DNA from 2 places in the Paenibacillus praedii genome. Region 1 is predicted to be linked to the other one. Evidence: riboswitches for the same ligand, from Rfam matches in the RefSeq annotation. Region 1 holds a riboswitch; the other holds the start of a gene.
What was found. A riboswitch is a leader RNA that binds a small molecule or an ion and turns the genes downstream of it on or off. The one in region 1 is predicted to bind cyclic di-GMP.
Positions count from the first base shown of each region.

Region 2: it holds a riboswitch for cyclic di-GMP, as region 1 does, so the genes downstream of both, ACO9K6_RS09405 (anti-repressor SinI family protein) here and ACO9K6_RS15330 (EAL domain-containing protein) in region 1, are expected to answer to the same signal.

Region 1 is NZ_JBMWAM010000017.1:189-7,676, reverse strand. It holds gene ACO9K6_RS15345 (alpha/beta fold hydrolase) at 145-1,017, shown strand; partial or broken gene ACO9K6_RS21005 (IS1595 family transposase) at 1,077-1,277, shown strand; gene ACO9K6_RS15335 (hypothetical protein) at 1,443-1,760, shown strand; gene ACO9K6_RS15330 (EAL domain-containing protein) at 1,988-4,870, opposite strand; cyclic di-GMP riboswitch class I at 4,941-5,036, opposite strand; partial or broken gene ACO9K6_RS15325 (carbohydrate ABC transporter permease) at 5,170-5,316, opposite strand; gene ACO9K6_RS15320 (S-layer homology domain-containing protein) at 5,600-6,457, opposite strand; gene ACO9K6_RS15315 (SGNH/GDSL hydrolase family protein) at 6,796-7,440, shown strand.
Region 2 is NZ_JBMWAM010000007.1:201,873-209,360, forward strand. It holds gene ACO9K6_RS09385 (lipopolysaccharide biosynthesis protein) at 1-612, shown strand, start outside; gene ACO9K6_RS09390 (glycosyltransferase family 1 protein) at 1,059-2,183, shown strand; gene galE (UDP-glucose 4-epimerase GalE) at 2,240-3,295, shown strand; gene ACO9K6_RS09400 (hypothetical protein) at 3,292-3,459, shown strand; cyclic di-GMP riboswitch class II at 3,605-3,686, shown strand; gene ACO9K6_RS09405 (anti-repressor SinI family protein) at 3,701-3,862, shown strand; gene ACO9K6_RS09410 (helix-turn-helix domain-containing protein) at 3,875-4,204, opposite strand; gene ACO9K6_RS09415 (metallophosphoesterase) at 4,508-5,269, shown strand; gene ACO9K6_RS09420 (helix-turn-helix domain-containing protein) at 5,257-5,433, opposite strand; gene ACO9K6_RS09425 (phytanoyl-CoA dioxygenase family protein) at 5,641-5,997, shown strand; gene ACO9K6_RS09430 (hypothetical protein) at 6,045-6,323, opposite strand; gene ACO9K6_RS09435 (DUF3055 domain-containing protein) at 6,375-6,671, opposite strand; gene ACO9K6_RS09440 (HRDC domain-containing protein) at 6,820-7,488, shown strand, end outside.

The DNA of each region.
Region 1 (7,488 bases):
AGATGAAATGCTTGCAGTCACACTCTCTTCTCCAAGGTAAGATCGAGCTTATTCTGGAAAAACAAAGCAACCTGGGATAATTTAATACGTTGTCAGGAAAAGCTAAATGAGAATTTTTACGATCGATCAAAGGAGGGAATATTTATGCCCATCAAGGAAATTAACGGAGTCAGGCTCCATTTCCACACAAACGGTAAAGGAACACCCCTTGTGTTCATCCATCCCCCTCTGCTTACAAGTGCTAATTTCCAATATCAGCTTGCGCAGCTGTCCGATGAATATCAGATCATCACCTTTGATATCCGTGGACATGGACGAAGCGAGGAATCAAGGACCCCTATCACCTATAAGCTGATTGCCGAGGATATTATACAGCTGCTGGATCATCTGAACATCAAACAAGCCATCGTATGCGGTTATTCGACCGGAGGAACTGTCGCATTGGAAGCCATGCTTAATTATCCGGATCGTTTTTTAGGCGGGGTTCTTATTAGTGCCATGTCAGAGGCAAGCGATGTTTTGCTGCGGAATCGTATTCGTATCGCGATCGGTTTGTCCAGATGGAAGTCTGCGATCCGCATACTAATGCTGGGCATTACATGGGGCAATGCTGACAGCGTCCAAACCTTTCGCAATCTGCTGAACGATACAAAAAACGGGAACACCCGCAATATCCATCAATATTACCGTTACAGTCTGAACTATAATTGCACGAAGCAGCTCTCCAAAATCAAAGCACCTATCCTTCTACTCTATGGAGGAAAAGACAGCGGCTTTAAGCGCTACAGCAAAAAACTGCTGCAGGGGCTTCCCCATGCTACGCTTGTTACTTTCAGCAAAGAAAAGCACCAGCTGCCGACGAAAGCGGCTAACGAAATGAGTGAGGCCATACGCCAGTGGGTTCATTTACTCATACGCGAGGATTTGGAGAACACGGAGGAAGATAACCTAGCGCCAGAAGCTTACAAGATAGACCCAGAGATGGCGGAATCGCATCAGCTGCGGCAGCTTGAATGATAAAATTTCTTATGAAATTCGCCGATAAAAGAATACACATAAGATGAGTAAACGACGAAGTCACACATGTCACCTTATTTTACTGGCGACATAAGATTCTTGCTGCCCTGAAACAGATTCCAACCGAGTCATTCCAAGGTATCGTTGACATGGACGAGACCTACTTTCTGTACTCGGAAAAGGGCAAGCGGAACATCACCGAACGCAAGCCACGTAAACGAGGCGGAAAAGCCCTATATTGTGGTATCAGCAAGGACCAAGCAACATTATTTGGCTTGGTTCCGTTATATGGACAGCAAGGAATATGAGAATACAGCATCGAATAAGAAAAATATGTTGGTCAAATCGTGCCTGTTTACTGTCACCGACACGAACAAAAAGCTTCGGCTTTCTGCTTATTCTTGATGAACTGAGGGGATGTTCCGATGAAGAAAACTATAATCTCGTTTTTAATGGTACTCATTCTTTGTTCATGTAGCCAATTTGACCAAGAAGTATGGCTAAAAGAACCAGAAGAGAGACACGATATGATGGGCAGTTTAACAAGTAAGTATAAACTTAAGGGTATGACAGAGAATGAAATAATCGACTTGCTTGGAGAACCAGCAGAACAGTTAACTGAACCATCAAGAACATTCTTGTACTACATCGGGAGTGCGGGATTAGGGGTTAAGGTTACTTTATTGCAACTTCATTTTGATGAAAACGGCAAAGTGGTGAGTCATGACATCATATATAAATGAATTCAATAGCTCAATAACCGCCTTCGCGCCAAGGCGGTTTTATAATGGTCAATTATCAACATTAGAATTTAACAGAGCCTTACATAAGAAAAAGAGCGGGTTATCTTTTTGATAACCTGCTCTTTTTCTTGATATTTGGCTCTGCGCCTTATCTTAATGACATTGAACCGGTGGGTTAAGCCTTTTTGACTGCTTCTTCGATTCGAGTTATCGTCTTTTAAATCCCATTACTGTGCAGCGAATAAGAAATCCTTTACCCCTTCACTTTGTAACGGCTTGCTTATAAAATACCCCTGAACCTCATCACAACGCAATTCACGCAGCAAGTCCAATTGCTCCTTTGTTTCGACGCCTTCCGCTATAACCTTTAAACCGATGCTGTGCGCGATGTAGATGATGGCCTTCACAATGGGCTCATCATTTGATTGGCCTTGAATGTTTCGAACGAAAGACTGATCAATTTTAAGAAAATCGATAGGGTATTTTTTAAGATAATTCAAAGAAGAATACCCCGTACCGAAATCATCAATGGAAATCTTCACACCCAACTTTCTTATCTCCTGTAAAATGGAAAGTACCTGGTCTTCAATGTTCATGCTTATATTTTCCGTAATCTCCAGCTCCAAATATTGGGGATCAAGCCGGGTCTCGTTTAGGATATCTGAGATGATCCGAACAAGATTCTCATCTTTGAATTGTCTTACGGATAGATTGACGGAGACACAGACAGGCTCGTAGCCCTCATTTTGCCATGCTTTATTTTGCGCGCAAGCCGTTCGCATCACCCATTCTCCAATGGGCCTGATCAGACCGGTCTCTTCGGCTATCGGTATAAAGTCCGCTGGGCTGATCATGCCTTGAACAGGATGCCGCCATCGAATCAGAGCCTCTAATCCTATGATTTGATCCGTCTTCAAATCCATTCGAGGCTGATAGAATAGTTCAAACTCGTCATTATCCAATGCTTTATAAAGCATCGTCTCCAGGCTCATCTTGTTTGACAAGGACGTGTTTAGCTTTCCCTCATAGAAACTATACCCATTACGACCTGTCTCTTTTACCGCATACATCGCTTGATCCGCGTTCTTGATGAGCTCCAAGTCACTTTTCCCATCCGATGGAAAGAGGCTGATTCCGATACTTGGTGTGGTATACACTTCATGATCACTTATCGACATCGGTATTTTAAATGCCTGAAGGACGGTTTGGACGATTTGTTCCGATTGTTCACGGGTCCTATTCGGAAGTAATGCGACAAACTCATCACCACCCATCCTTGAGAGGATCGCGTCCTGACCAATACAGCCTTGAATCCTCCGGGCCGCCTCCTTTAATAACGAGTCGCCATTTGCATGACCAAACATATCATTCACCATCTTAAATCGATCGATATCGATGAACAGGACGGCTGCCGTGTGGCCAAGGTCACTCGCTTCCTCCAAGTAGGCTTGCAGTCGTTGATTAAAGTAGACTCGGTTGGGCAAGCCGGTTAAGCTGTCGTAATATGCCAAAAGCTGAATTTCTGCAAACATGCTTTGAATTCTCAAAGCCATTTCTTTGCTGTTCGAAATAAGGGTATTAATTTCTTCTATGAAACTGCCCTTCCAGTTCACGAGCTGGTTCTCGGCTATTTTCTCAGGCAAATCTGTGGTCGTGTAGGTTAATTGCTTGATCGGTCTAACGATAATACGACTAATCATATTGGAAATGAGAATGGATAACAATCCACAGACCAATAAGATACTAAATATATTAATGTAAAAGCTATACAAACGGTCACGATAAGGAGCAATCGGTGTCTCGGCTATAATACGCCAATCCCCCATATGCGGAATCGTCATGATTTTAAAATAAGAGGACTCTCCCCATCTGCTCATTGGATTTTTGATGGTGTCTGGGTACCAGTGGTACAAACGGTCATCCAATACATGTATTCCACCGCTTTTTGTCCAGTCATACTCGTTCATAACGGCTAGATCATCACGGGTGCTTGCAATGACCTTATTATTTTGATCTACGATCGTGACATACATTAAGCTATTTTTCACCAGATTTTTTAACTCTGTTGTAATGTAGTTAAGATCAAGCGCACCTACGGCAGCCCCTTGAAACTCTCCGTTAATCATAATAGGATTGCCAATAATCACAGTGGGCACGGTTATTCCGCCTCTTCCTTGAAACACATCGGAAACAACCGGTTGGTGATATTCTCTCATGTATTCAAAGTAAGGCCGATCCGCGAAGTTTAAGCCGATCGTTGACTCTCCTTTGTTATTTCGCAATGGATTGAATACCTTAGTAGTTCCATTGCGATTAGCAATGTACAAATTAATAAAATCCGGATATAACGTCTGGACTGAAGCGGCTTGGCGCTGCAAGTAGTCCAGCTTTTCCAGCCTATTTTCAGCTGCTGCCATCGATAACAGGTTCACCGCAGCCACATGGGCTTTTCCCCAATCCATGATGTCATTGCGGATGAGGGAGGAATCCGCTTCCGTCTCAGATTTTATTTCCTCTTTGATATTGCGGTATTGTTCGCGGCCGATCATCACTGTCACAAGAAGCAAAGAAAGGAAGATCAGTGTGACAAAGTGGTTGAATAAAACCTCGTGAAAGGAGCTGGATATTTTACGTTTCTGGAATGCCGGCCATTTAATAAGAGGCAAATAGGTAACGATTAAGCTGGCAATCAATGCATTCCAGATGCCATTCACCGCATCCTTAAGCGAGATGAGCAAGGAAGCAGTGACATTCATATGCAGAGCATAATGATAAAACACAAAAATGAGCGGCATACCCAAAATCACCCAATATAGAGTAACATTTAGAACAATCTTCTTTCCTCTGGAGAAGAGGCCGACAAATAGCGTTTCCAGCACAAAAACAATGAAAGCATAAGGATGGTTCCATAGCAGCAAGGTATAAGCATTCACAATAATTGATGCCACTAATGCCCATTTCAGACCGTATATTCGCAATAATAACAAGGTAAATATACTGCCAAAAATAAAATTGACCCCAAGCAAAAGAGACAGGTTGAACATATTGCCTAAAAGTGCGAATACAATCAGCGCTATGATATGAAAGATCGGCTTATTCCATTTACTCACTGCTCTACCACCTTTTAAATCTTCTTGTAGCAACAAAAAAAACTCTCCCGAAAAGAAGAGTTTCCTTACCTTCGGTAACTGGCTGGCATAACATTTCCAATCCGGAAATGTGATAGCCCCTATAGCTTTGCGACCTCATTTTTCAACGAGTGTGCCCTTTCGTTATGAAATTTTTCAGAACGACTATATATGTATCGACAATAAACTACAATTAGTACTCATTATAGTTTATACTACTGGGTGAAACAATAGCCTTATCTTAAATGTATTTTACCATATTAAAAAGGCTGCCGCTCTGATGTCGTCAAAAGCGTAACTTTGATCGTATTCCAATAATAGAGGTAAAACGGATAATCCCCTACCCAAACTTTCATGTAGTTTGTAGGGCCATTAAAATTTGTAGGAATCCATTCAATCGGATACTTGAAGACATCCTGTTCGAATTTCCGGCAATGCTTTCTTGAAGTCGTTTTTTTCTGGCACTCGTTCGATTATTTTTGTTCGCAGTAATGGCAGGTTCCACGATTGCACCTCTTTCTGTTCTGTTTCCATTATGATAGCCCGCGAGAGGGCATTAACGTCATCAACAATTATTACTCGTTTGAAAAATAATTTACGGTTATGAAAACACCGTGCCAACAAAGGATTGTTAGCACGGTGAGAGGATAATTCAGTTATTCAGTTATTAATTGTATGAATTGAATACATAGTTAATTAATTTATACACGATTACTGCAGCCTCAGCACGCGTTGTAGGCTGCATAGGTTCGATTCGGCCATAACTTCCCTGCGCACCAATCCCATCTTCACCAATGCTGCAACAGCATCTGCAGCATAACCTGAGATCAAAGCCTTGAATTTGCGATCTCCACTTCCTTCGATGATTCCTAGCGAATGTGCGATTCCTACCGCTTCATAGTAATAATCATCTTGATTTACATCCACAAAGGATGTATTTACAGCTGCTGTGATGCCCAGCGCTTCGATTAATATTTTCGTGAAATCGGCGCGGGTTATGAAGGAACCCGGTTGATAAGAACGATCCGTGACGCCATTAATAATACCTTTCGATGCTAGTACCTGAATCGCTTGTGGAGCCCAAGGGACTGGGCTTAGATCATTAAATGATTTTGTTAAATAGGAAATGGCATATTTACTAAAGTGGCTTGTTTGGAAGCGCATTTCCTTAGAAGTAAAATCATATTTTCCAGTAGGCACCAACTGAACATGACCTTGCTCATCCACGTACCAAACTGACAATAATTCTACATTTTCCAGCTCTTCCTCGCTTAGCGCATAAGGAATTTGCACCGTCACAGCAGCATCCTTATTGTTATAAGCAAGAGCTTGCCCCTCCGATTCAACGTGCAGGTCTATAACGACTCCTACCTTCCCTTGAATTGCGGCATTTTGCGGAACCTCAGATTTGGCCATCATTATGGATATCTTTTCTTGTTCTCCTGCCGCTTCATTATTAGCCAGCATGTTTCCTCGAAGGAGCATGCTGCCCAGCTCCGTTGAAAGCTTAATTTGGAATTTCTCTCCGTACTTGGTGAGGAATTCAGCAGGAACTTCAATAGCGTACATATGGGCATTCGCTTCTTTCCGCATCGCAATGGAGAAACATTGTTGTTGAATCTCCTCCTCAAAAAAACATTCTGGCGTATTTTATTTCATTGTAGTGAGCAACTGCCGCGGAAATAAGAAAATCGGGGTTTTACATGGGGGGGGAGGGGAAACGGATTAGAAATGGACATGAAGCATTCATTGTTAGTGTCCACACAAACTGCACATGATTACAATATTATATTTCTAAGATGCACTTGAAGAAATACACGAGCAAGCAAACAGTTGATCTTTAAAATTAATTTTTCATCAGGCTATTTGCGCAGTATGTATAATGAAACGGGGTTGGTGATATTCTTATGATCTATACAGCTCTTGGAGATTCCATTACATTTGGAGAAAATGCCTCCTCTATGGCAAAGGCTTATCCCCAATTGGCCGTATCTACTTTAAATTCACGCTCCCGTAAGGTTACCGGGTATGTTTTGGCCCTGCCTGGTTGGAGCAGCAATGATCTATTAAATGCGGTGATACGGCAGGGATCATCCATTATTAGTGAATCTGCTGTTGTTTCTATATGGATCGGAGGAGTGGATTTAGCCAACTCGGCACTGTCTTCATTTAGAAACCAGCAACCATTACATGCACAACAAGCTTTAAACGACTATAAGACAAATTTAAACGCCATTCTAACTCATATAAAAAAAGGAAGTCGTGCCAGAATCATTTGCTGCACGCAATACAATCCATTTCCGAACAGTCCCATTGCGGTTGAGTGGATTGGCAGATTAAATCGTATGACGAGCAGGCTCGCAAGAAGCTACGATGTAAATATCGCTCCCGTTCATGCGTGGTTTGAAGGAAAACAAGCAGATCTTATCTATGGATATCGAAATGGAAAAATTGAAGATGCGTTGAGCGGATTTATGCCCATCCATCCAAATGATCGGGGGCATCGCGCTATTGCAAGGGAATTGACCCCGTATCTTTTCCCCAGGCAGTAAAAAAGACACCTATCCAGGTGTCTTTTCACATTGTATTGGCAATCTTCT
Region 2 (7,488 bases), on a different contig from region 1:
TTATTTAATTTATTAGAACCCTTTATTAGTTGGTGGCTGGGAGATGGATACTTATTAGATAAACTAACTTTTGTGTTCATACTAATAAATTTCTATTTACTCGGAATGCGTACTGCAATTGGAACATTTAAGAATAAAGCTGGATTATTTACTCAGGATCAGTACATACCATTAATTGAAGGTTTATTAAATTTGATCGCATCATTAGTTTTTTTGAAATATTTTGGATTATCAGGAATATTTATGGGAACTGCGTTAAGTACGATTGCAACTGTTTGTTGGACTCAACCATGTATTGTGTATAAACATGTTTTCAATCGTCCAGTTCGGTCATATTTTAAGAACTATGGATATTATTTGTTATTAACTATTTCCACTTGCTGCATAACGACAATTTGTTGTAATTACTTTGTTGTTGGTGATACTTTCACCTCGTTATTAGTAAGAGGACTTTTTTGCTTATTAATTCCAAATTTCATTTATGTTGTAGTCTTTTATAAGAGCAATGAATTCCAATATCTAAAAAGTATTATATTTACTCTTATGTCAGATTTTAAAAAGATAGTATTCTCATCAAAGTATAATATCGCGAGGGAAAAACAAGGATCATGATATGAATGCTTAATCCTGGCAAACAAGCTATTTGGCCGACAGGAGACTCAGAAGGTTTAAGCGTCCATTCAGATCGTGGCGTTCAATACGGTCACAATTTGCTTTGCCATTAAAAGAATTCATCATAAATGTCATGAAATGAGCAATATTTGTTGACATGTTCTTTATTGAGAACTATTATATAAAATAAGTAGACAGCGCACTCCTTATTTAAATGATAAGTTTAAAAAATCTAGAAGAAGGATTTTTTTTGACCATTTTGTTCTATATAACGAATAACATTCTTCGGTGATATCTCCTTACCGCTATCAATGGAGGCACTCGGTCATGCTGTGGGTTGAATTCAACCTTAGACGCAAGTCGTCAAAAGTGGAATGTGAGGAAGGGTTTGATACCCTGATCAAGCAAGTGAGCTTATCAATATTATCTTGTAAAGGTGATCTCATATGATACATAGAGTACTGCATGTCGTAAGCGCCATGAACCGTGGCGGTGCGGAAACACTACTTATGAATGTCTACAGAAATATAGACCGATCGAAGGTACAGTTTGATTTTGTTTCACATCGAATGGAATCATGCGATTACGATGATGAAATCATTTCGTTGGGCGGCAGGATATATCGAATTCACAGTTTTGGTCAACAAGGTCCGATAGCGTATTTGAATGAATTGAAAAAAATTATGAGCCAAACAAACTATGTGGCTGTTCATTCGCACACTGATTATCAAAGCGGGTTTGCTGCTTTAGCCGGAAAAATGGCCGGAATAAAGAAGAGAATCTGCCATTCTCATAGCAATAACTGGGGGAGAGGAAATGGCTTGAAGGCAAGTATGATGTTTAAAGTTTTGCAAACCGTTATTCACTATGCCGCTACCGATTATTGCGCTTGCAGTGTGGAAGCTGCGCGGTTTCTATTTGGTTCATCGCTGACCGATAGCGGGAAAACCTTTGTGATGAAAAATGGAATCGAAATCGGCCGGTTCGTTAACATTGAAGCGAGTGTTCAACTAGATATAAAACAAGAACTAAACATAGCGTCAGAATCGAAAATTATTGGGCATGTCGGAACGTTCTCCCCATCCAAAAACCATACGTTTCTCTTGAAGGTTTTGAAGCAAATGATTGATGAAGAAAAGGACGTCATTGCAGTTTTGGTAGGGGATGGTGCGTTAAGGAGCAGTATTGAAGCTGAAGCGAGAAGAATGGGAATATTTAATCGGATTCGATTTTTGGGAGTAAGAGTGGATATCCCTAAACTCATGAAGTCTTTTGATGTGTTTGTTTTCCCTTCCGTATTTGAAGGCTTTGGCATCGTCACCGTAGAAGCGCAATGCTCAGGTACTCCTTGTGTGGCTGCGGACACTGTTCCTAAAGTTACGGATATGGGTGTGGGTTTAATGAGCTTTATTAGTCTTGATGAAAGTCTTGAAGCCTGGTCTCAGCAAATAAACATGGCCTTATTTATGAAGAAGCCCGATCAAAACACCATCCTTAACAAAATAGCAAGTCAGGGGTTTGATATCAGGGATAGTATACATGATTGGCTGGATCTATACGGAGTTTCCTAGGCGTAGAGTGTATACACTACATTTATTAAAACCAATTATTTCTGGAGGGTAATTAAATGGCCATACTCGTAACCGGCGGCGCCGGATATATAGGCAGTCATACCTGCGTGGAGCTGTTGAATGCAGGCTATGAGGTGATTGTTATCGACAATTTTTCAAACAGTAAACCGAATGCACTGAAGCGGATTCAAGAAATTACAGGAAGAGCCTTTGCGTTTTATGAGGTGGATCTTCTGGATCGTGAAGGGCTAGAAAGGGTATTTACCGAGCACCAGATCGATGCGGTAATCCATTTTGCCGGACTCAAATCAGTTGGACAGTCTACGAAAATGCCGCTGCATTACTATTTCAATAATATTAGTGGAACATTCCTGCTGTGCAAAACGATGGAGAAATACGGGTTGCGGAACTTGGTATTCAGTTCGTCGGCAACAGTATACGGTATGCCGGATTCTGTTCCGATTTCCGAGGATTTTTCATTGCAGGCCACCAATCCCTATGGTCGAACGAAACTTATGATTGAGGAAATTTTACGTGACATTTATCTGTCGGATAATCGTTGGAGTATTGCATTACTGCGTTATTTCAACCCAGTTGGCGCTCACAAGAGCGGCCGGATCGGGGAGGACCCTAACGGTATTCCGAACAATCTGATGCCTTATATAACACAGGTGGCAGTGGGGAAGCTGGAGAAACTCAGCATATTTGGCAATGACTATTCTACGCTGGACGGGACGGGGGTGCGGGACTATATCCATGTCGTTGACCTGGCAATGGGACATTTAAGCGCACTTGAAAGAATACTTTCGACAACGGGAGTAGAAGCATACAACCTTGGTACTGGAAGGGGATACACTGTATTGGAAATAGTTTCTGCTTTTCAACAGGCGTCGGGTATGAACGTTCCTTATACGATTTCCGAGCGGAGGACGGGAGATGTGGGAATTTGTTATGCCAATCCTTCTAAGGCGAGAACTGACCTCAATTGGGTAGCTCTCAGAGGGATTGAAGAAATGTGCGAAGATGCTTGGCGTTGGCAAATGAATAATCCGAATGGATATGAAGAAGAGGCTGAAGCAGAGGCTGGTACATACGAGGCTCGGGTCAAATGAACATTTCCGACAAACTTACCGCACAAATGCTGCACGAGATTGCAAACATCATTCGTCAAAAAGGCGAAACGGTCGAAAACATAGATGTTGTTAGCTTAATCGAAGAAATCAAACGGCAGATATTGAATTGCTGTACAAATCACAATGAAAATACTAGCGCTTGAGAAAATTTTTCCCATATTCTAATTAAATTTAAAATAATTTATTAAATCGACAAAAAAATATAATAAATAATCATTTATGTAAGACACGAATCGACAGCTTACGTAAATACGCTAGGTTATAATGCATAGGAGATAGTCAGTGACGAGCATAGGGAGACGTTGAAATGCGTTTATTATCTGGGCACCTTAAACGCATGGAGTCAGTGGTGCAACCGTCCCAATTTGAAAGGGGACTAGGATAATGGTACTGGTGGGATCAGAGAACAATCAAGATTTGGATATGGACTGGGTAGCATTAATCATGAGCGCGCGAACATTAGGATTAAGCAAAGAAGATATACGTAAAGTTCTTCTTATTCTTAAAGAAAGCGATAACGATGAGATGCAGGAAACAGCTGTGTAAATTTAAAAAGCGCTAATCGCGCTTTATTTTCCATTTGTTGAATTCGAGAAATTCTTTGAATTGATCCTTGCTAACGCCCGAGGCCATTGCTTCTCTAACCAATTCAGCCCATTCGCGATCAAACTGGTCAGGTGTCCGATCAGACTCATCGTAATTTAGAAAATCTTCAACAGCAACATTTAATACCTCTCCTATTTTTTCGAGGAATTGAATGGACGGGTTTTGTTGGAGCCCTCTCTCAATGGAACTAAGGTAAGATTTCGCGACACCAGCCCTTTGGGATAGTTCAGTAAGCGAAAGCCCCTTTCTCTTGCGCAGCATCTGAATGCGTTCTCCGATCATTACGAGTTCCTCCGATATCACATATGTGCAGTATTCTTTTCATTATAACCAAAAACTTCAATTCATGAAAGTATATAAATGGAATACATATCATAAGGGTAAGACATACAATACTTTAGTATGATTTATGTTTTCGACAAGTCTATAGTTACCAACAAAGGGGTGTTCCAAAAGGTCTGAACTGACCAAAGGGACGCCCTTTTACGGTGTCTGAATAGAGTCGCTTCGGTTGTGAATTGCTATTCTGTTGAATATACTGAATCATAGAGTAAATGCAAAAAGATTGATGAAAGGTGTGTGTTTGTGAGTTTCCTTGTTATAGTCGTCTTCATCTTTCTCATTTACATGTTCTTTTTTCTACCTACCATGTGGCTGAAAATTGAACGTGTACATCATCCCATCGGCCTCAATAAGCGTATATTGCAAATTAGCGATCTCCATTTTGATATGCTGCGTATCAGCCCGCGAAAAATTAGGCAAGTGATTATTGATTACAAGCCGGATTACATATTTCTGACCGGAGACTATACCTATAAGGCAAGCTTTTTGCCGCGCGCAGCGCAGTATTTCAAACTAATTGCAGGTTGCGGCATTCCCGTCTATGCGGTCCTGGGAAATCATGATTATGAGCTCCCTCGGCTGCAGCGTTTGCTGGATATCTTTAAGGTATATCATATCCGCGTCCTTCGTAACGAATCTGTTCAGCTTGCAGATTTCCAACTGGTAGGTATTGATGACGATTGCACCGGGCATAGCAGAATTCGTCCCGCTTTTAAGTATGTGGACGAAGAGAAGCCGATCGTTGTCATCACTCATGATCCAAACGTGCTCCTTCGGATCAAACGTCCTTATCATTATTTAATGGCCGGCCATCTGCATGGGAAGCAGTTGAACGTGCCTTTCTTTTTTTTGTTCAAGTCAAAGGGTCCTCTGTCGGAGAGAGGAATATACAAAGGCCTGTATACGAATGAGTACGGTGCATTTTATATTTCCAAGGGTATTGGCCAAGCAGGCGTCAATGCCCGGTTTATGGTAAGAAGCGAGCTAACGATTCATGAGCTTTGATGACGAGTCGGCGGATTATTCTTGCTGCGATTTTTGTGTGCTGTTTCTCGGAATGCAGCAGGCGGAATTCCTTTCACCTTGGTAAATGTCCGAGTGAAGTAATGGATGGATGATAAGCCGCAGCGCTCAGCGATTTCCTTGATAGGATCTACGGTTTGGGACAGCCATTACTCGGCTGCTCGAATCCGTTCGTGGCGGACAAGCATCGAGAAAGATTCATGAATACTTTGAGCGAATAAACTAGACAAGTGCGGCTCGGAAATATTAATATATTGCTCTACTTCGGCAAGGCTAAGCTGTCCCTCTATATTGTCGCGAATATATAGCTTCGCGCGATTAATCATTCTTATTATATGATAAGGAGATTGGGCATGATTAACAATGCAGACGTGAATTTTTACAAAGAGAATGGTTATTTGCTCGTTCGCGGTGTATTTAATTCTGACGAGGTGCATGCCATGAGAGCAGCAGTGGAGCGAATCATACAGCGGGCCGCCCAGGCGCAAGCGGATCAAAACCATGCCTGGCTGGGTGATTTTTTGCCGCCCGAGCAGTTGAAAAAGCTTGTTCTTAATGGGTTTCAAGACGTGCATTTTTATGACGCGGCATATACTCGCGCAGTTACTCATCCCAATCTGATAGCAGTCCTGAATGGCATCATAGGCCCCGATGTGTGGACGCGAATGCGGCAAAGTGAAATAAGGATACGAATGAATGAACAAAAATAGCCCTTGGCACATCACGCGTCAGACGTGCTGCCAAGGGCTTCACTGTTTTAAGGCTCGTCTTGTACCTCAGGAATGCTGTCCTCGTAGTCGTCATCTCCAGGATAGTCCCGTGAGCCTTCGGCATGCAGTTGATGATTTTCATAGTCGAAGCGATTGGATGGCCGCTGATCGATTCTCCACGGCTTGCTTTTTCCCAGTGATTCCGTCCGCAGATCGGAGCCGTAAGGCCCCTCCGGAAACTCTTCCGGGATGAGGTCATTGCGCTGCGATTCCACAGTTGAAACATCTGTATAAGGCTTTCGATCCTCTCCAATAAATCGATCCATCAGCAAGCTCCTCCTGAAATGGTAGTATAGTACCCTTTCATTTTGCCCTTATCAATCGGTAAAATGCACGGTTCCGACAACAAAATACAAAAACTGGACTAATTCAGCTGCTTCTTCCTCCGTAAGCTTATACGTATACTCGAGGTAGCCTTCCTCCTCCAGGTCATCCGGGCCGATGATCGCCGTTTTTCCGGATTGCAGGTCGGTGACCAGCTTCTTGCCATAGAAGCGATTTGTAGTTGTGACAGCGAGGTCAAACCGTTTCAAGCTGGGTGCGATGAAAGTGACGAATCGAGTTGACGTTTGTTCGGTTGTATCGGACATAAAATCAAAATCAGGCAGCAGCATGTTGTATAGCCTCCACTTCTTTAATTACAATCATTATACAATAACAAAATGCTTGTAATAAAGAAATCATTATGATAACATGCAGTTAATCGAATCATTGAACGTATGAGGAAGCACCTCTTCTGCCCTGGCAGAGGAGGTGCTTTTTTTGTTTTCAGGCATGCTGGCCCTTAAGCCAAATGCCGCCTTGCCGTTCAATTTCATTCGCGAATACTACAATTATTGGAGGATTGAGGCTAATATGCAAATCGTTTTTCTGAACACGTTCGAGAAGCAAGGAGAGGGACAATCTTATACAAGCGCCCAGCTATCCATTTGCGAGCGTCAAGGCATCTGGGCTGTATTATGGATGGAAGGCGAGGAAGCAGAAGGGAATCCGCAAACCTGGTTTGAGGGCACATCATGGGAAGAGATGATAACAGCATTCCGACTCGGTATTTCCAGGATGATGGGTGAAGGATATACACCGATCATCGATGGGATGTTGGATGATCGCCAGACATCTGCGGGAAGCTTCTTAACTATGCTGCAATGCTACGGTGAGCTGCATGCAAATCAAGAGCTGTTCCAGCTGCTCCGAGAGTGGCGGCGTACCAAAGCGATCGCTGAGAAGAGGTCCGCTTATCTGATCGCAACGAACCGGATGCTGTGGATGATCAGCGCCTTCGTCCCGCAGACGGCGGACGAACTAACGCAAATTCCAGGCTGGGGCAACACCAAGCATGCCTCGTATGGAGCGGAAGTGTTGGAAATGACTGAACAAGTCAGCCGATCGACTTCATTTCCTCTTCAATGGGTGACGGAGCAGCTGGATTCG